2 regions of the Dietzia sp. CH92 genome follow, and region 1 is predicted to be linked to the other one. Evidence: riboswitches for the same ligand, from Rfam matches in the RefSeq annotation. Region 1 holds a riboswitch; the other holds the start of a gene.

Region 1 (10,275 bases):
GATCGACTACCGCGGTGACGCCCGGATCGCCCGCAGCCTAAAGACCCCGACAACCCCCGACTTCTACGCGGAGACCGGGCGATGAGGCGCCGGACCGGTTTGTCCGCGGCCGTCGTCATCGCCGCCCTGGCCGTGGCCGGGTGTTCGGCCGCAGGCGGCGGCGTGGATGACGTGCCGAACATCGTGGTGACGACCAACATCCTGGGCGATGTGGTGGAGAACGTGGTGGGGGAGGCGGCTGGCGTCACGACGTTGATGAAGCGCAACGCCGACCCCCACTCGTTTGAGATCTCCGCCCGGGAAGCGATCCTGATGGACCGCGCCGACCTCGTGGTATCGAACGGGCTGGGGCTCGAGGAGGGGTTGCAGCAGCACCTCGACCGGGTGGCCGGCACCGGCGTGCCGATGTTCGTCGCCGGGAATCAGATCGAAGTCATCGACTACTCGGACGGGGATGCGGGCGGCACTCCCGACCCGCACTTCTGGACAGATCCGGAGCGCGTGATCGACGTGGTCGACGCCCTAGAAGCCGAGCTGCTCACCGTCGAGGGCATCAACCGCGATGCGGTCGAAGCCAGCGCCGACCAGTACCGTGACGAGCTCATCGCGCTCGGCGAGGAGATGTCCGCCGCGTTCGTCGCCATCCCGGACGACGACCGCACCCTCGTCACCAACCACCACGTCTTTGGTTACCTCGCCGAGCGTTTCGACTTCCGCGTCCTCGGCGCGGCCATCCCCGGCGGTACCACCCTCGCCTCCCCAAGTGCATCCGACCTGAACGACCTCGCGGCTGCGATCACCGAAGCCGGAGTTCCCTCAATTTTCGCCGAATCCTCCCAGCCCGACCGTCTGGTGCAGGTGCTCGCGAGTGAGGCCGGGATCGACGTCCGGGTGATCGAGTTGTTCACCGAGTCGCTGACCGAACCGGGACAGGGCGCCCCCAGCTACCTCGAGATGATGCGCGAGAACACCGAGCGCATCGTCGACGGGCTCTCCACCTGACCACCCACGAGAAGAAGGACGACTGATGAGCACACCACGCACCCGCGGGATCGGAGCGGTCGCGACTCTCGCGACCGCCGCGCTGCTCGCCACCGCATGCGGCAATGGCGGCGACGCTGGCGTAGACGACGCCGAAGCGCAGAACACGGCCGCGGCCACCACCACTACCACCTCCGCGACCGCGGCGGGCGGCAGCGCCGAGAGCCGGCTCGTCGTGTCCTACGAGAACGGCATCGCCGTACTCGACGGCGAGACCCTCGAGGTGATCGACGAGTTCGAGTCCGAGGAGTTCACCCGACTGAACGCGTTCGGCGATGGCCAGACCGTCCTGGTGACGATGTCCGAGGGCTTCCAGGTGCTCGACACCTCGGAACCGGCGCTCACCGACCTCGTCATCGAGGCCGAGACCCCGGCACACGTCGTCCGCCACGCGGGAAAGACGGTCCTGTACGACGACGGGACCAGCGACACCTTCGTCATTGACACCGAAGCGCTCCGCGAGGCCGGCGGGGAGCTCCCCGAGTTCGAGACCGTCCCCGGCGAGGAGGCGCATCACGGTGTGTCCATTGTGCTGACCGACGGCACCTTCCTCACCACCATCGGCAACGATGACGGCCGCACCGGCGCCCGGGCCATCAATGCAGACGGCGAAGAGATCGCCCGCAACGAGGACTGCCCTGCCATCCACGGCGAGGGCACAGCTGCCGACGAGACGGTGATCTTCGGTTGCGAGGACGGCGCCCTGATCTTCCACGGCGGCGAGTTCGAGAAGCTCGACGCCGCGGACGAGTACGGCCGGATGGGCAACGCGTACGTCACCGAGGACAGCCCGCTCGTGGTGGGTGACTACAAGACCGACCCTGACGCCGAGGGCGTTCTACTCAGCATGGTCGCGCTCATCGACACCGAGGCACGCACCCACGAGGTCGTGGAACTTCCGGACGGGATCGAGTACACCTGGCGCGGCGTCGTGCGGGGGCCGAACGACATGGCCTACCTGCTCGGCACCGACGGAGCGATCCACGTCATGGACCCGGCCACCGGAGCGATTTCGGAGAGCTACGACGTGATCGACCCGTGGGAGGGGCCGGCGGAATGGCAGAACGCGCACCCGTCGATCGTGCTGAGCGGGGACATCGCCTACGTCAGCGAGCCCGCCAAGAACACGGTGTCTGCGGTCGATCTCACCGCAGGTGAGGTCATCGCCACCGGCGAGATCCCCGGCGAGCCGAACGAGATGTCCGTGGCCCTGGGTTAGGGCCGACGACCGCACGACGAGGCGCCACTCACAGTGGTCCGAGCTCGCGGGCGCGCGCCACGGCCGCGGTCCGCGAAGTTACGTCGAGTTCACCCGAAGAAGTGAACGAGGAGTGGCTTGACCGTCGCCTTCGACGCGTGCATGGCGGCGACCGTGGGGGCGAGCGTACTCTCCCCCACGGCGCAGCCCGTTCGGTCACCACATCGCGCACCCGGATCTCCTAGGCGATGGTGTCGACCCGGTCGACCTAGCCGGCCCCTTCGTGCCGGAAGAGCCGGTGTGCATTGTTGACCCGACCGAATGCGTGGAGCGAACCCGCGGGGGCTCCATGCGTGCGGCCGGTGAGATCGACAGGGTGTCCGGCCCCGTCGGCGGAAGCCCCGGCACCCCGGCTCACGGTCTACAGCCAGCCGACGGGCTGGGGCGCGCGGCGGCCCCAGCCGACGGTCTGCAGTAAAGGCTCGTCTAGACACAGCGCGGGATACCCCAGACACAGGTACGCCATCGGTCGCGCGCCAGCAGGAAGCGGGACGGCGTCGCTGAGGTGGGCGGGGTCGACGAGACTCACCCATCCCATGCCCAGGCCCTCGGCGGTTACCGCGAGCCAGAGCAGGGTGATGGCCGAGACCACGCTGTACTCGGACGCGGTCGGCATGCTGGTCGTGCCCAGCGTGGGGCCGGCGGGTGGTAGGTGGCTGACGATCAGTCCGACCGGGGCTTCCAGAATTCCCTCGAGGCGGAGCGAATTGTAGAGGCGACGGCGCTCGCCCTCGAACCGCTGGGACTCGGCGGCGCGAACCTCACGGAATCCCGCGTGAATAGCCTCGCGTGCCCCTCGGTCCTGGACCACGGTCACGTGCCACGGTTGACTCAGGCCCACGCTTGGCGCCACGTCGAAGACCTCGAGCAGTCGCTCGATGGTCTCCCGAGGGACCGGGTCGGAGAGAAAGTGGCGGTGATCCCGACGGGTCGTCAGGATGCGCCACAGCGCCTCTGCGTCGCGATCGGCCGGCTGGCCAGCGGCGTCGAGGGCGCCGGAGTGCGGCTGGGGCGGGTGGCCAGGGGCTGAGTTCATGCGCGGACGAACCTCGGGCTCCACGCTCGCCCGGATTCGGTGAGCCGGGTTCCTGACGCGCCCACGAGGAGCAGGCACTTCATGTCGATCGAGGCGCAGTCGAGCTTGCCGAGCGTCGTGACCGTGAGCGACTCCTCGGCCCGTCCGACGTCGCGGCCTACGACGACCGGCGTGGCGGGATCGCGGTGACGCAGCAGTACCTCGCGGGCCTCGGCCACCTGGTGGGTGCGCGAGCGGGAGGCCGGGTTGTAGATCGCGAGCACCAGATCCGCAGCAGCGATCGCGTCGAGGCGGCGCTCGATGACCTCCCACGGCTTGAGTCGGTCCGAGAGGCTCACCACCGCGAAGTCGGCGCCGATCGGCGCACCCGCACGGGCGGCCACCGCCTGGACTGCTGAGACGCCGGGCGCGACGCGGATGTCGATCTCGGCGTACGCGGGATCCTCGGCGGCCTCGAACACGGCCGAGGCCATGCCGAACACGCCGGCATCGCCGCCGGAGACCACCGCGACCCGCTCGCCGGCCAGCGCCAGATCGAGGGCGAACCGTGCCCGGTCCACCTCGACGGTGTTGCCCGAGGCGTGCCGGGTGAGGCCGACTCGCTGGGGGACGCGGTTGACGTACGGGGCGTAGCCGACGATGTGGTCGACCTGCGACAGCACCTCGGTGACCTCGGGGGTGATCCAGCAGTCGGGGCCGGGCCCCAGGCCCAGCACGTGGACGACCGGGCCGGTGTCAGCCGTCGATGAGGCGGGCGCGGCGGGTGCGGACATTGCGGTGGTGGTGCTGGACAAGGGACCCCCGCGACGCCCGGTCGGGTCCTCGTGGCGCGAATCGCCGGGGACCACGATGAGCGAGAAGTAGGGGACCGAATCCGGGTCGACGTCGGCCACGGCGTGGAACTGCTCGGCGGTCATCGAGGCGCGCTCGACGTACACCGCCCCGTCGACGCGGCCGGCGGCCTCGAGCGCCCGGCGGACGGCGGGGAAGTTTCGGCCGAGCTTCATGATGATCGCGCCGTCGGTGTCGGCCAAGCGGCGGGCGAGCTCGGGCTCGGGCAGCGTGCCGGGCAGGACCGTGAGGACGTCGGTCTGCCGAACCAGGGGAGTCGCGGCGGTGGCCGTCGCGGCGGCGAAGGCCGGTACGCCGGGCACGATCTCGGTCTCGAAGCGGGGTGAGAGCCGGTCGTGCATGTACATGAAGGAGCCGTAGAACAGCGGGTCTCCCTCGGACAGCAGCACCACGTCGCGGCCGGCGGCCAGGTGAGAAGCAAGCCGAGTGGCGCTGCGCTCGTAGAAGTCCGCGATCGCGCCCGCGTAGCCGCCGGGGTGGTCGGTGGTGCCCGTGGTGACCGGGTACTCGAGCCGCTCCTCGATCGCGGCAGCCGGGATGAGGTCGGCGGCGATGCGCCGGGCGTTGGACTCCTTGCCGCGGCCGGCGTGGAACGCCACCACGTCGGCGGCGCCGATCAGCCGGGCGGCCTTGAGGGTGAGCAGTTCCGGATCGCCGGGGCCCACGCCCACCCCGTACAGGCGGCCGCTCACTCCTGCTCCTGGGCCAGGGCGTTGAGTGCGGAGGCCGTCATCGCCGAGCCGCCGCGCCGGCCGTGGACGGTGACGAACGGGATGTCGATCCCGTGGTCGCTGGCGAACGAGGCGAGTGCGGCCTTGGACTCGGCCGCGCCGATGAAGCCGACCGGGCAGCCGACGATCGCCGCCGGGCGGGGAGCGCCGTCGAGCAGCATCTCCAACAGGTGGAACAGGGCAGTGGGGGCGTTGCCGATCGCCACCACCGCGCCGTCGAGGCGGTCGCCCCACAGCGACAGGGCGGCGGCGGAGCGGGTGGTGCCCATCTGTGTGGCCAGGTCGCGCACACCGGGTTCGCTCAGCGTGCACACCACGTCGTTGTCGCGGGGCAAGCGAGCGCGGGTGACGCCGGAGGCCACCATGTGGGCGTCGCAGAGAATCGGCGCGCCGGCGTTCAGGGCGGCCCGGGCGGCGGAGACGAGCCGGGGATGAATCTCCAGGTCGGCGGTGAGGTCGGTCTGCCCGGTGCCGTGGATCATCCGCACCGCGAGCCGTTCGGCATCCGCGGGAACACGCGACAGATCGGACTCGCGGCGGATGGTGGCGAAGGAGTCGACGTAGATGGCCGGGCCGTCGTCGACGTAGTCGTAGCGACGCGGCGGCCTCGGGGCAGCACTCATCAGGTCCTCCTCGGGGTTCTCGCCCCGGTGTGAGAAGTCGCAGCGCTGCGGCATGAGCAGCGCTGATCCCCGGTGAGTATCTGGCTGGGCCCCTCGCGCTCAAGGGGCCTCACAGTGGCGGAACCGCCCCGGACTCTCACCGGGTTCCTCGCCGTGGGACAGCTGGCAGCCTACGCGTGCACGGCCAGAACCCCACGCCACGGGGTGACGACGAGCTCGGTGACGCCGGGCGCGGTGAGTCGCTCGATCAGGGCGGGGGTCAGGACGCCGCCGGGTGCCTCGATGTGCTCGATCCGGCCCGCCGAACCGGGGACCGGCCCGAACGGCAGCGGATCCGCGGGCCGGGGCAGGCGAGGGTCGGGATCGACGGCCGGGACCAGCGACCGGGGCAGGGCGGTCGCCGCCGGATCAGCCTTCGCCGCCGCACCGGCCTGCGCGAGGAGCTCCCGCACGTGCCACGGCGCGTCCGGTCCGGTACCGCGAGCCTGCACGAACGCGCGGGCCAGCTCGACCAGACGGTCGGCGGCTCCTGCCAGTGGCACCACCTCCGACCACCGATCACCCACCCGCAGCTGCGCGCTCTCGGGATCCAGGGCGACCAGGCCCAGGTCGCAGGAGCGCTCGATGAGGTCGCCGGAGCCGTCGTCCAGCACGAACAGGAACCGCCCCGGCAGCCCGCCCAGCGACGGATCCGCCAGCAGTCTCGCGTCCAGGGCATCGGTCACCGGCCGCAGGTCCGCCCGGCCTAAGGCCTGCCCGCCGAGCGACTCGCCCAACCCCGTGAGCGGCGAGACCATCACGTTCCGCACCAGCTCGTGCCCGGGAGCGGGCAGGAGGCCGGTCGCGGCGATCGCCGACACCACCTCACCGGGGAGCTGCCCGTCCGGACCGATCGGCAGGGCCCGGAGCTGCAGGTTCGCGCGTGACGTGAGGTGCACGTTGTCGTCGTCGCCATATCTCGCGGCGACCCCGTGGAGCGCGGCCAGGGACGCCGGCGAGAGGCGGCCGCCCGGGACGCGCAGGCGGACCAGTGCGCCATCGGAGGCCGGCCACGGCCGCAACACTCCCGGGCACAGGTCGCCGCGGGTCCGGCGGAGGGGTTCGGAGATGCTCACGCCGGACAGTGTGCACCGGGGCGGCCGGAACTCGCGCGGCGAGGCGTGCGCGGCGAGGCGTGCGCGGCGACAGAGGCTGGCGGGTCCGATGTCAGCGGGGGCGGATAGGCTCGCCCGTGCCGTGGTGTTCGGGAAGCCGGAGGAAAAGCCGGCGCGGCCCTCGCCACTGTAGTCGCGGAGTCACGCGACCCTCGTCCGTCCCACGCGTGGGGCGGAGGCCACTGGGCGAGAGCCCGGGAAGGTCGGTCGCGCGGCGTTGATGCGGAAGCCAGGAGACCGGCCACGGCGACATGTTCCACGAGGGTTTGGAGAAGAACATGCGCCCCGACCGGCGTTCGGCGTCCCCTGATGACGCCCCGGCACGCTCCGACGTGCCCCACATCGCACTGCTGTCCACCTCCGACACGGACCTGCTCTCCGCGCGCGAATCCGGCGCCGGGTTCACGCTCGGCAACCCGTCGCGCCTGGACGTCGAGGCCGACCTACCCGCGCTGCTCACCGGCGCCGACCTGGTGGTGGTGCGTATCCTCGGCTCGCGCCGCTCGTGGGATGACGGGTTCGCCGCCGTCCTGGGCGCGGGCGTGCCCGTGGTGGTGCTGGGCGGTGAGCAGACCCCCGACGCCGACCTCATGGAGCTGTCCACCGTCCCCATCGGGACCGCCGCCGAGGCCCACCGCTACCTCGCCGAGGGCGGGCCCACGAACCTCGCGCAGCTGCACGCCTTCCTCTCCGACACCGTGCTGCTCACCGGCGCCGGGTTCGAGCCGCCGGTGAGCGTGCCGGTGTGGGGGATGCCGGAGCGGCCGGGCGCACTCGGCGTGGGCGCGGGCGTCGACTCCACGGCGAGTGGTCACAAACGCGGCGATTCCCGGGACGCGACCTGGGAGAACGTGAATGAAATCGACCACTCGCCGCGGGTCGATCAGCTACCGCGCAAGGCCGACCGCTCGCCGCAGGTCGACCACTCGCCGGGCGGGCCGGGCGGCGGCCCCCGCGTGGGCGTGCTCTACTACCGCGCCCACGAGGTGAGCGGGAACTCCGGCTTCGCGCACGCGCTGGCCGACGCGATCGACGCCGCCGGCGGGGTGGGCGTACCGATCTTCGCCGGCTCCCTGCGCTCGGCCCCCGACGAGCTGTTCGACGCGCTCGGGACGCTGGACGCACTGATCGTGACCGTGCTCGCCGCGGGCGGCACCACCCCGGGCGCGGTGAGCGCGGGCGGCGACGACGAGGCCTGGGACGTGGAGCGCATCGCCGCCCTGGACATCCCCGTCCTGCAGGGCCTGTGCCTGACGTGGAGCCGCGAGGACTGGGCGGACTCCGACGACGGCGTCAACCCGCTCGACTCGGCCAACCAGATCGCGATCCCGGAGTTCGACGGGCGCATCATCACCGCGCCGTTCTCGTTCAAGGAGATCGACGCGGACGGCCTGCCCCGCTACGTCGCCGACCCCGAGCGCTGCGCCCGCGTCGCCCGGATCGCCGTGGCCCACGCCCGGCTGCGTCACGTCACGCCGGCGGAGCGCAAGGTCGCCCTCGTCCTCTCGGCCTACCCGACCAAGCACTCGCGCATCGGGAACGCTGTCGGCCTGGACACCCCCGTCTCCACGATCCGCCTCCTGCGCCGCATGCGCGAGGACGGCTATGACCTGGGCCCGGCGGACGGACCCGTCGCGACGTTCCTCGACGAGCACGCCTACGCCACTGACTCCGAGGCCGGCGACGCGCTGATCCACGCCCTCATCGATGCGGGCGGGCAGGACGAGGAGTGGCTCACAGGAGCCCAGCTCACCGAGAGCCACGTCCGCATCAGCACCGCCGACTACCTCGAATGGACCGCCGACCTTCCCGCGAACCTTCGAGACCAGATGGTCGAGGCCTGGGGCGAGGCACCCGGGCAGCTGTTCGTCAACGACGCCGGCGAGATCGTGCTGGCCACCATTGCCGCGGGCAATGTCGTGCTGCTCATCCAGCCGCCGCGTGGCTTCGGCGAGAACCCGGTGGCGATCTATCACGACCCCGAGCTCGCGCCGTCCCACCACTACCTGGCCGCCTACCGCTGGCTCGCGCACGGCTTCGGCGCGCACGCCGTGGTGCACGTGGGCAAGCACGGCTCGCTCGAGTGGCTGCCCGGCAAGAACGCCGCGCTGTCCGCGGACTGCGGCACGGACGCTGCCCTGGCCAATCTGCCGCTGATCTACCCGTTCCTGGTCAACGACCCGGGCGAGGGTGCGCAGGCCAAGCGCCGGGCGCACGCGATCATCGTGGATCACCTGGTGCCGCCCATGGCGCGCGCGGAGTCCTACGGCGACATCGCCCGGCTCGAGCAGCTGCTCGACGAGTACGGGAACATCGCCGCGATGGACCCGGCCAAGCTGCCCTCCATCCGCGCCCAGATCTGGACCCTCATGCAGGCCGCGCACATCCACGAGGACCTGGGCCTGGAGCAGCGCCCGGACGACGAGGAGTTCGACGACTTCCTCCTCCACGTCGACGGCTGGCTCTGCGAGATCAAGGACGTCCAGATCCGCGACGGCCTGCACGTCCTGGGCCAGGCGCCGGAGGGGCGAGCGCGCGTCAACCTGGTGCTGGCGATCCTGCGCGCCACCCAGATCTGGGGCGGCGAGACCGGCGCCGTGCCGGGCCTGCGCCGCGCGCTGGGCCTGGCCGAGGGCGCGCCCACCGAGGAGGTCGACCGGGTCGAGGACCTGGCGCGGCGCCTGGTTGAGGCCATGGAGGAGCGCGGCTGGGACGTAGCCGCCGTGCCCGAGGTCGTGGCCGAGGTGCGGGGCGCCGGTGCGCCCGGTGACGCCGGGGAGCGTGGCGACGGTGGTGGGGGCGACGACGACGAGGTGGCGCAGGTGCTCACCTTCGCCGCCCGCGAGGTGGTGCCGCGCCTGGCCGCCACTGTCGATGAGCTGGACGCGGTGATGCACGCGCTGGAGGGCGGGTTCATCCCGGCCGGGCCGTCGGGGTCCCCGCTGCGGGGACTGGTCAACGTGCTGCCCACCGGGCGGAATTTCTACACCGTGGACCCGCGCGCCATCCCCTCGCGACTGGCCTGGGACACCGGTCAGGCGATGGCCGACTCCCTGCTGGAGCGGCACCTGGAGGAGACCGGCTCCTACCCGGCCTCGGTCGGCCTGTCGGTGTGGGGCACCTCCGCCATGCGCACCTCGGGGGACGACATCGCCGAGGTGTTGGCCCTGCTGGGCGTGCGCCCGGAATGGGACGAGGCCTCCCGCCGGGTGAACGGGCTCGAGGTGATCCCACTCGAGGAACTGGGCCGCCCGCGCATCGACGTGACGGTCCGGATCTCCGGCTTCTTCCGGGACGCGTTCCCGCACGTCATCTCGATGCTCGACGACGCCGTGCGGATGGTCGCCGAACTCGACGAGCCGGACGAGCAGAACTTCGTGGCCGCCCACACCCGGGCCGACCTGGCCGAGCACGCCGATGCGCGGCGGGCCACCACCCGCATCTTCGGATCCGCGCCGGGCTCGTACGGCGCCGGGATCCTGCAGACCATCGAGGCCGGCAACTGGCGGGACGACCGCGACCTGGCCGAGGTCTACACGCGCTGGGGCGGCTTCGCCTACGGCCGCGACCTGGCCGGGGC
Region 2 (10,275 bases), 140 kb from region 1:
ACCTCCAGCTCGCCGGCCTCCGGGACCCACGAGCGGTAGAGCAGCGCCTGGGGGCCGAGATGATCGGCGTGGGCGTGGGTGATCAGCAGATGCCCGACCGACGCCAGGGTGCGCCCGAGCCGTACCGCCGCGCCCGGGGCCTCCGGTCCGCAGTCGATCAGCATGTCGTCGTCGACCATCGCGGAGGTCTGGCCCCGCACCACGTCGAGTCGGCGTGCCGCGCCGCACGAGTCGCACCGGCAGAACGGGTTGGGCCAGCCGTCGGCCGCGCCCGTGCCCAGCAGCACGACCTCCATCAGGGCGCGCCCGCCCCGCGCGTCGAGCCGTCCGCCCGCGAGCCGCCCGGCCCGCGCCGGGGCAGCACCGCCGGGCCGTCGGGCCGCGCCAGGACCTCCACGCGCGCCCCGTACACCTGCGCCACCCGCTCGGCGGTGAGCACCTCGGCCGGCGGGCCGTCGGCCACCACCCGCCCGCCGTCGAGCAGGACCAGTCGCTCGCCGTAGTGCGCGGCCGAGGTGAGGTCGTGCATCGCCGCCACCACCGTCAGCCCGCTCTCGCGGCGCATCGAGTCCACCAGGTCCAGCACCTGCTGCTGGTGGCCGATGTCCAGGGCGCTGGTCGGCTCGTCGAGCAGCAACACCCGCGGCTCCTGCGCCAGGGACCGGGCCAGGACCACCCGCTGCAGCTCGCCGCCGGACAGCGTGGTGGCGGTGCGGGCGGCCAGATCGTGCAGGTCCAGGCGGTCGATCACCCGGTCCACGACCTCGTGGTCGTGGGCGGTCTCCGTGCCGAAGCGGGAGATGTGCGGCGTGCGGCCGAGGCGGATGAGCTCGCGGGCGGTGACCCCCTCGGGGACCACCGGGCGCTGGGGCATCATCGCCACCGTGCGGGCGACCCGGCGGCGCCCCGCCCGGCGCGGCGCGAACCCGTCCACCTCGACCCGCCCCGACGCGGGGATGAGGCCGGCCAGGGCGAACAGCAACGTCGTCTTGCCGGAGCCGTTGGGGCCGACCAGCGACACCCAGGACCCGGCGGGCACCGACAGGTCGATGCCGTGCAGCACCGGCGCGCGGTCGCGCGCGACGTGCAGGTCGCGGCAGGCCAAGGCGGGGTGGCGCGGCGTGGTCGGGTCCGAGGGGGCCCGGCGAACGGGGTCGGTCGGGCTCATATCTGCCCCCGACTGCGACGCAGGACCACCAGGAAGAACGGGGCGCCGATCGCGGCGGTGACCACGCCGATCGGCAGCTCGGCCGGGCTCATGGCGGTACGGGCCACGACGTCGGCCAGGACGAGGAACGTCGCGCCCACCAGCAGGGACGTGGGTAGCAACAGCCGGTGCCCGGGCCCGATGAGCATCCGCACGGCGTGCGGGATGACGATGCCCACGAACCCGATGAGGCCCGAGACCGACACGACCGCCGCCGTGCCGAGGGTGGCCACGCTGATGAGGATGAGCCGCACGCGCGCCGGGGCGATGCCCAGGGTGGCGGCCTCGACGTCGCCGACCGCCATGACGTCGAGCATCCGGCGGAACAGGGCGATCACGGCCACCGAGACCAGCACGTACGGCAGCACGGTCTGCACGTCGGTCCACCCGCTCGTGGTGAGGCGGCCGAGCATCCACGAGTACACCTGCCGCAGCGTCTCGTCGTGACGCTGCATGAAGAACGTCTGGATGGCGCTGGCGAACGCGGCCACCGCGACGCCGGCGAGGATGATGACGACCTCGCTGCGCCCGCCGCCCACGCTGCGCCCCAGCGCGTACGTGGCCATCACCGCGATCATGCCGCCGGCGAACGCGGCGGGCGGCACGAGTCCCGAGCCCGCCGCCCCGCCCACCACGATCGCCAGGGTCGCGCCGAGCCCGGCGCCGCTGGACACGCCCAGCAGGTACGGGTCGGCGAGCGGATTACGGAAGACGCCCTGGTAGGTGGCACCGGCGATCGCGAGCGTCGCACCGACGATCGCCCCCAGCACCACGCGCGGGATCCGGATCTCCCACAGGATCACCTGCTGGCGCTCGGTGAGCCCGGAGTCCACTGCGACCAGCGGCAGACGGTCGACGAGGTCGAGCAGCACCCCGCCCGCGGTGAGCCCGGCCGGACCGATCAGAGTGCCGAGCAGCATCGCCGCGCCGAAGAGCAGCGTCGCCCCGCCCAGCACGAGGGCGTGGCGGGGCGACGGGCGGGTCATGACGCGGGCTGGGTGGCGGGGATCTGCGCGACGATCGCGGCGACCTCGCGCATGAAGTCCACGACGCGCGGGCCCCAGCGGCTGGCCAGGTCCTCGTCCACCACGTGGACGCGGCCCTCGCGCACGGCGGTGAGCCCGCCCCAGCCGGGCCGCTGCGCGACGGTCTCGGCGGTGACGCCGCAGCACTGCCCGTCGGCGAGGAACACCAGGTCCGGGTCGGCCTCGAGGATGAGCTCCTCGGACAGCTGCGGGTAGGTGTCGTCGCCGGTGGCGATCGAGGTCAGGCCGAGCAGGGAGTACACCTCGCCGATGTACGTGTCGTCGGTGACCGTGTAGTACGTGTCGTCCAGCTCGTGGAAGTACGTCAGCGGCGTCTCGCGCTGCGGCACGGACGCGACGATCTCGTCGATCTCACCCTGCATCTTCGACACCAGCTCGGCGGCCTCGCCGATGTTGCCGGTGGCCGCGCCGACCTGCTCGAGCTGGGTGTACGTCTCGTCGAGGGTCTGGGCGGCCGACAGCTGCAGCACCTCGACGCCCGAGCGCTCGAGCCCGGCCACGACGTCGGCGTTGTCGTCGGTCAGCACCACGAGGTCGGGGCCGTAGCCCAGGATCGCCTCGAGGTTGGGCGTGTAGCCGGACAGGTCGGTGACCGGGGCGCCCTCGGGGAAGTCCGAGCGCTCGTCCACCGCCACCACCTGGTCGCCCGCGCCCACGGCGTAGAGCATCTCGGTGGTGGTGGGGCTCAGGGACACGATGGCCTGCGGCTCGCCGGCCGCCGCGCCGGTCTGGTCGGCGGGGGCGGCGTCCTCGCCGTCGGCGCCGCCGCACGCGGTGGCGACGAGCGCCAGCGCGGCCAGGGGCGCGATGAGCAGGGAGCGGGCGCGTCGGGCGCGCGGGCCGTGGTGTGGGCTGGGGTGGTGCACGGCATCCTCCGTGATCCGGAGGACGAGAACAGCTCGGGCCGCGGCGCGGGGCCGCTGCACGCAACCGTCCTTCGTCCGAGGTCGATTCGTACTCGCGCCGAGGATCCGGCCGACCTGGCTTGCCCGTGTGGGGGACGGGATCACAGTTGCGGGACAGCGTCGGATTCCCACCGACTTCCGCCGAGCACCTCGGTCGCCCGGCGCGGGGCCGGACCCCTCGAGGGTAGCCGAGCGGCCGCGACGGGCAGAAGTGGCCGCGTCACCCGCCCAGCACGACCCCCTCGCGCCGGGGATCGGCACCGCCGACCAGGGTGCCGTCGGACTGGCGCAGGATCGCCGAGAGCCCCGAGGACTGCTCCTCGGTGGAGATCTCGTGGCCGCGCTCGGTGAGCCACCGGGTCAGCTCGGAGTCGTCGGTCACCGCCGGGTGCTCGCCGCCGATCGCGGTCTCGGGGGAGTTGATCGCCCCGAACGACGGGGAGCCCACGGCCTGCTGCGGGTCGAGCTCCCAGTCGAGCATCCCGACGAGGGTCTTGACGACGAACTGGATGATCCGCGAGCCGCCGGGCGAGCCGACGACCGCGCGCAGCTCGCCGCGCGCGAGGGGCGTGCCGTCGAACACCAGCGTCGGGGCCATGGACGAGCGGGGTCGCTTGCCGGGTTGGACGCGGTTGGCCTGCAGTTCCCCGCTCTCGTCGCGGGGTTCGGCGGCGAAGTCGGTGAGCTGGTTGTTGAGCAGGAAGCCCTCGACCATCTGGAATGAGCCGAAGGCGGACTCGATGGTGGTGGTGAGGGCGGCGGCGTTGCCCTCGGCGTCGATGATGCTGATGTGGGTGGTGCCGTGTTCGGGGCCGGTGAACACGCCGCGGGCGTCGAAGGCGAACTCGCCGGGTTCGGCCTCGCCCATGGACCGTTCGGTGTCGATGAGACCGGCGCGGTCGGCGAGATAACCGGGCCGCAGCAGGGTCATGGCCGAGCCCAGCGGCGGCGGCACGAAGCGGGGGTCGGCGATGTAGACGTCGCGGTCGGCGTAGGCGAGCCGCTGGGCCTCGGTGACCAGGTGCACGGCCTCGGGGGCGGGCAGGCCACCGTCGGGCCCCACGTCGACCGGCGGGTACGCGGCGAGGTCGTACTCGGCGAGCATGGCGAGGGTGGAGGCCACCGCGGTGCCGCCGGAGGACGGCGGCGCCATGCCGCACACCGCGTGGTCGCGGTAGGGACTGCACACGGGGTCGCGTTCCACGGCCTCGTAGCCGGCGAGGTCGTCGAGCGTCATGGCGCCGGGGGTGATGCCCTCGCGGGCGGTGCTGACCTGCTCGACGATCGCCTCGGCGATCGCGCCGGTGTAGAAGGCGTCGGCGCCCTCGGTGGCGATGGCGGCCAGGGTCTTGGCGTAGGCGGGGTTGGTCAGGCGGGTCCCGGCGGGTTTGCCGGCGTCGCCGTCGAGGAAGTAGGTGGCGGCGTCGGGGTCGCGGGCGAGGTCCTCGGCGGAGGCGGCGATGGACTCGGCCAGGCGGGGGCTGATGTCGAAGCCCTCGTCGGCGAGCCGGGCCGCCGGGTCGAAGAGCTCGCCCCACTCGCGGGCGCCGTGCTCGGTGTGCGCGGTCTCGAGGAGGCGGAGGATGCCGGGGACGCCGACGGACCGGCCGCTGCGCCGCGCGTCGGGCTGCGGTTCGCCTGTGTCCTCGGGGGAGATGTGGCGGAGGTAGTCGGCGGTGGCGGCGGCGGGCGCGGTCTCGCGTCCGTCGTAGGTCTGGACCTGCCGCAGGTCGGCGTCGTAATGGACGAGGAATCCGCCGCCGCCGAGCCCGGAGGACTGGGGTTCGACGAGCCCGAGGACGGCCTGGGCGGTGACGAGGGCGTCGGCGGCGGTGCCGCCGTCGGCGAGGACCTCGCACGCGGCCAGGGTGGACAGCGGGTGTGCGGTGGAGACCGAGTACGACGCGGTGGCCACGGGTCGCATCCCGGTGCGGTACCCGGTCGCGACCTCGGGGTTGAGGGAGATCGGGCCCTCGGGTGCGGCTCCGTCGGCGGTGCGGGCGACGGGCGTGCCGCCGCCGTCCTGGGCGCACGGGGCGGTGTCCTGGACGGGGAGGGGTTCGCCGCCGAGCGCACCCGGGCGCGCGGAGGTGGGACGGTCCGGGGGCGACGACGAGGTGGGCGCGGCCTCCTGCTCGGCGCCTCCGGGGTCGGACGAGCAGGCCGACAGCGCGAGGACGGGCGCGAGTCCCAGGGCGAGGACCGCGCGTGCGATCCGTCGGGAAGTCCGAGAGTGCATGGCGGGCCGCCTTCCGGAGCCGGGTACCTCCTCCCAGGGTGCTCCGGCGGCGCGCGGCGCGGGCGGTTTCGGTCAGGATGGTCGGGAACGGCGCGCAGGAGGGTGACGCCGAGCGCAGGGAGGTAGGACGGGATGACGACGACGAGCGGCGCGGCAGCGGGGCCGGCGGGCGGGGACCTGCGGGCGCAGGGGTTCGCGACCAGACGTGAGGTGATGGGCGACGACTTCGTCGACCGGGCCATGGGTCGGGCCGCCGGGACGGCGTCGGAGGCCCTCCAACACGTGGTGACGGAGAACGTGTGGGGCAACATCTGGGACCGGCCGGGGCTGGGTCGGCGGGATCGCAGCCTGCTCAACATCGGGATGTTGGTGGCGCTGCGGGCGAACGCCGAACTGGCCGGGCATGTGCGCGGCGGGCTGACCAACGGGTTGACCCGCGAGGAGATCGCCGAGGCGGTCATCCACGCCTCGGGCTACTGCGGGGCACCCGCCGCGCTGTCGGCGATGAAGACGATCCAGGAGGTGTTCGACGCCCTCGACGCCGAGCCCTCGCAGGGGTGACCCGCGTGTGTGCGGTGCCCCCGTACACGGTCGCGGTCGATTCCCCCGTGAGCGGGTGGGGTGGCGGTTCCCGCGGGTAGTCTCGCCGCTGAGAGTGACCTGCGGCATATCCACGTTCCCGGCAGGTCATGCCCCGCGAGTAAGGAGCCCCTCCCATGCGCAGCACGATGATGCCGGAGCAGCTGACCATCAGCACGATCCTCCAGTACGGCGCGACGGTCCACAAGGACGCGGTCGTCACCACGTGGACCGGTGAGGAGCCGCGGCGGGTCTCCTTCGGGGAGATGGGTGGGCGGGCCGCGCAGCTGGCCAACGCCCTGCGCTCGCTCGGGATCGACTCGGACCAGCGGGTCGCCACCTTCCAGTGGAACAACGGCGAGCACATGGAGGCCTACCTGGCCATCCCGTCGATGGGGGCCGTGCTGCACCCGCTCAACATCCGGCTGTTCCCGGACCAGCTGGAGTTCGTGGCCAACCACGCCGAGGACAAGGTCGTGATCGTCGACCCCAGCCTGATCCCGCTGCTGCAGCCGCTGCTCCCGCGGTTCTCCACGGTCGAGCACGTCATCGTCACCGGGGGCGCCGCCGACACGCTCGAGGCGCCGGAGGGGATGCAGGTCCACGACTACGACGCGCTGCTCGCCGCGCAGCCGACCGAGTTCGACTGGCCGGAGGTGGACGAGAACTCGGCCGCCGCCATGTGTTACACCTCGGGCACCACGGGTGACCCGAAGGGCGTGGTCTACTCGCACCGGTCGATCTACCTGCACTCCATGCAGGTGTGCATGTCGGACGGGATGAACATCTCGTTGGACGACAACGTGCTGGCGATCGTGCCGATGTTCCACGCCATGTCGTGGGGCCTGCCGTACGCCGCGTTCCTGGTCGGCGCCTCGCTGCTCATGCCGGAGCGCTTCCTCCAGCCCGAGCCGCTCGCCGCGATGATCGCCGCCGAGCGTCCGACCCTGGCGGCCGCGGTGCCGACCATCTGGATGGCCGTCGACGCGTACTCGGTGGACCATCCCGTCGACATGTCGAGCTTCCGCGCGGTCGTGGTGGGTGGCAGCTCCTGCCCGCCGGAGCTGATCCGCAAGTTCAAGGACAACTACGGGATCAACATCATCCACGCCTGGGGGATGACCGAGACCTCGCCCATCGGCACCCTCTCGCGGCCCGCGGCCTCCCTGCCGGAGGAGCGGCAGTTCGAACTGCGCAAGACCCAGGGCCGGTTCCTGGCCGGGGTCAAGGCGCGGATCGTCGACGACGCGGGCAACGAGCTGCCCTGGGACGGGGAGTCCGTGGGCGAGCTGCAGGTCCGCGGGCCGTGGATCACCGGCAGCTACTACAAGGTCGACCAGTCCGACGCGTTCGACGACGGCTGGCTGCGCACCGGCGACGTCGGCTACGTGTTGCCCGAGGGCTTCCTGCAGCTGACCGACCGCGCCAAGGACATCATCAAGTCGGGCGGCGAGTGGATCTCCTCGGTGGAGGTGGAGAACTACCTGCTCGAGCACCCGGCCGTGGCCGAGGCGGCGGTCGTCGGCGTGCCGGATCCCAAGTGGGACGAGCGCCCGCTGGCGACGATCGTCGTCAAGGAGGGCCTCCCCGACCCGGATGTCGAGGAGCTGCGCGCCCACCTGGCCGAGCGGATGGCCAAGTGGCAGGTGCCGGAGCGCTTCGCCTTTGTCGACGAGATCCCCAAGACCTCGGTCGGCAAGCTGGACAAGAAGCGCATCCGCGCCTCGCACTCGGAGGGTGAGCTCGAGGTCATCAACGCCCTCGACAGCTGACCGCACCCCGCCGCCCGGGTCGCCGGGCGGCGGGGTGCCCCGGCCGCACTCGCGGCATCGGATGGGCGGGGTCAGGCGGCGCCGACGCGGCTGAGCGGGCGCAACGAGACGGGCAGGCCGTCGCCGGGGTAGGGCAGGGAGTCGTTCTTCATGGGCGGGGAGTAGTCCAGCGGCACCGACCACTCGAAGTGCCGCAGCAGGGCGCTGAGCACGAGTTTCGACTCGAGGTTGGCGAAGATCATGCCGAGGCACTTGTGCACCCCGCCGCCGAACGGCTCCCACGCGAACCGGTGCGACTTGTCCTCCCGCCGCTCCTCGGAGAACCGCTCGGGGTCGAAGATCTCCGGATCGGTCCAGTACTCGGGCATGTGGTGGGTGTACAGCGGCATGATCGAGGTGAGCCGCCCGGCCGGGATCTCCACGCCGAGGATCTCGGTGTCCTTGACCGTCTTGCGGGCCAGCACCGGCACCGGCGGGTGCAGCCGCAGCGTCTCCTTCATCACCAGCGCCAGGTCGGGCAAGTCCTCCAGCTCGGCCAGCGTCGGGTCGGGGCCCAGCGCCAGGCACTGCCGACGCAGGCGCTCCTGCCACTCGATGTCGCGGCCCAGCTCGTAGACCATCGACGTCACGGTGCTGGTCGTGGTGTCGTGCGCGGCCATCAGCAGGAAGATCATCTGGTTGATGATGTCGTCGTCGCTGATCCCGCCGGAGGCGTCGGCCACCTGGCACAGGGCGGAGAACAGGTCCTCGCCCGGGTTCGCGCGGCGGGCCGGCAGGTGCCGGCGCAGGAAGTCCTCCAGCAGGCGTCGGCCCCGGGTCGCGCGCCCCCACTTGGTGAACGGCACCGGCGCCGTCGACCGGACGTACCCGTTGGCGGCCTGCACGCAGTCGACGAACGCCGTGTTGACCCGGTCCAGCTCGCCGGGCGCGGCGTACTCGGCGCCGCCCATGAACACGTCGGTCGCCAGGTCGAGCGTGTGGGACTTGAGCGCGGGATAGATCTGGAACGCCCGGTCCGGGGACCAGGCGGAGATCCCGGCGTCGACGAGGGGCGCGAGCGTCCGCGTGTAGCCCTCGAGCCGGGGCCGGGTGAAGGCCTCCTGCATGATCATGCGGTAGTGCTTGTGCTCCTCGAAGTCGAGCAGCATCAGCCCGCGGTTGAAGAACGGCCCCACCAGGTATCCCCAGCCGGGGCCGCTCGCGAACGCCTTGTCCCCGTTCTGCAGGGCGGCCTGGCACGCGTCGGGCCCGATGAGGGCGGTCCAGGTGCGGCCGAGCAGGGTGAGATCGGAGACGGGGCCGTGGTCGCGGTAGCGCCGGGCCATGGCGGACAGCGGGTCGTGCACGTACTCGAGCGTCTTGCCCAGCACCGGCAGGTGGGAGCGCAGCGGGGCCGGGTCGGGGCGGAAGATCTTCGGGCGGGGGTCGCCGGGAATGGACATTCTGCACCTCTTTGTCTGCGGGTTGCCCCCAGTGTGTGACACAACTCACGGATTGTCACGCGATTTTCGAAACCGGCGGTGTCGTTTCTCCGTCGCGGCGGCGTCAGGCCCGCTCGACCAGCGCCGCCACGTCGACCCCGTCGGGCAGCGCCCCGTACTCGGCAGAGCGGTCGTCGCCGAGGCGGGCCAGGCAGAACGCCTCCGCCACGGGCGCGGGCGCGTGGTCGAGCAGCACCGCGGCCTGCTGGGCCAGGGCCATCGCCTCGACCAGCCGGCGGGCGATCCCCGGCGCCGCGCCCGGGTCGGCGGCGGCACGGCCGACGAGGCCGCGCACCCGCTCGACGTGCCGGTCGTATAGCTCGTGCGAGCCCAGCTGCGCGGCCAGCTCGGCGTCGAAGGCGGCCACCGACTCCGGCTCCCGCGCCATCGCCCGCAGCACGTCCAGGGCGATGACGTTGCCCGAGCCTTCCCACACGGCCAGCACCGGCTGCTCCCGGTAGCGCCGCGCGAGCGGGAACGCCTCGGTGTACCCGTTCCCGCCGAGGCACTCCAGCGACTCGTAGGCGTGGTTCGGCCCGCGCTTGCACACCCAGTACTTGGCGACCGCGGTGGCGAGCCGGCGGTAGGGGGCGGAGTCCTCGTCGTCGTACGCCGACGCCAACCGCAGGGCGGTCCACGTCGCGGCCTCGGACTCGAGCTGCAGGTCGGCGATCACCGCGGCCATGGCGGGCTGGTCGATCAGGGTCGCGCCGAACGCGGTCCGGTGCCGGGCGTGCCACGCCGCCTCGGCCACTCCCTGGCGCATGCCGGCCGCCGCGCCGAGCACGCAGTCCAGGCGCGTGCGGCCCACCATCTCGATGATCGTGCGCACCCCGCGGCCGGGCTCGCCGACCAGCCACCCCAGGGTGCCGTCGAACTCCACCTCCGAGGACGCGTTGGACTTGTTGCCGAGCTTGTCCTTGAGCCGCTGCACCAGGAACGGGTTGCGTTCCCCGCCGGGCAGGACCCGCGGGACGAGGAAGCAGCTGAGCCCCTCCGGGGCCTGCGCCAGCACGAGGAACGCGTCCGACTGCGGCGCCGAGCAG

What was found. A riboswitch is a leader RNA that binds a small molecule or an ion and turns the genes downstream of it on or off. The one in region 1 is predicted to bind cobalamin.
Region 2: linked by a shared signal. The riboswitch ahead of RWK90_RS07180 (ABC transporter substrate-binding protein) and the one ahead of RWK90_RS07820 (precorrin-8X methylmutase) in region 1 are both predicted to bind cobalamin.

What each region holds. Positions count from the first base shown of each region.
Region 1 is NZ_JAVHXC010000003.1:290,245-300,519, reverse strand. It holds gene RWK90_RS07845 (ABC transporter) at 1-85, shown strand, start outside; gene aztC (zinc ABC transporter substrate-binding protein AztC) at 82-1,002, shown strand; gene aztD (zinc metallochaperone AztD) at 1,028-2,260, shown strand; gene bluB (5,6-dimethylbenzimidazole synthase) at 2,661-3,335, opposite strand; gene RWK90_RS07825 (precorrin-2 C(20)-methyltransferase) at 3,332-4,879, opposite strand; gene RWK90_RS07820 (precorrin-8X methylmutase) at 4,876-5,541, opposite strand; cobalamin riboswitch at 5,595-5,730, opposite strand; gene RWK90_RS07815 (nitrite reductase) at 5,712-6,656, opposite strand; cobalamin riboswitch at 6,762-6,956, shown strand; gene cobN (cobaltochelatase subunit CobN) at 6,947-10,275, shown strand, end outside.
Region 2 is NZ_JAVHXC010000003.1:152,397-162,671, reverse strand. It holds gene RWK90_RS07195 (MBL fold metallo-hydrolase) at 1-296, opposite strand, end outside; gene RWK90_RS07190 (ABC transporter ATP-binding protein) at 296-1,168, opposite strand; gene RWK90_RS07185 (iron ABC transporter permease) at 1,165-2,193, opposite strand; gene RWK90_RS07180 (ABC transporter substrate-binding protein) at 2,190-3,119, opposite strand; cobalamin riboswitch at 3,209-3,347, opposite strand; gene ggt (gamma-glutamyltransferase) at 3,379-5,397, opposite strand; gene RWK90_RS07170 (carboxymuconolactone decarboxylase family protein) at 5,530-5,958, shown strand; gene RWK90_RS07165 (long-chain fatty acid--CoA ligase) at 6,114-7,748, shown strand; gene RWK90_RS07160 (cytochrome P450) at 7,820-9,190, opposite strand; gene RWK90_RS07155 (acyl-CoA dehydrogenase family protein) at 9,294-10,275, opposite strand, start outside.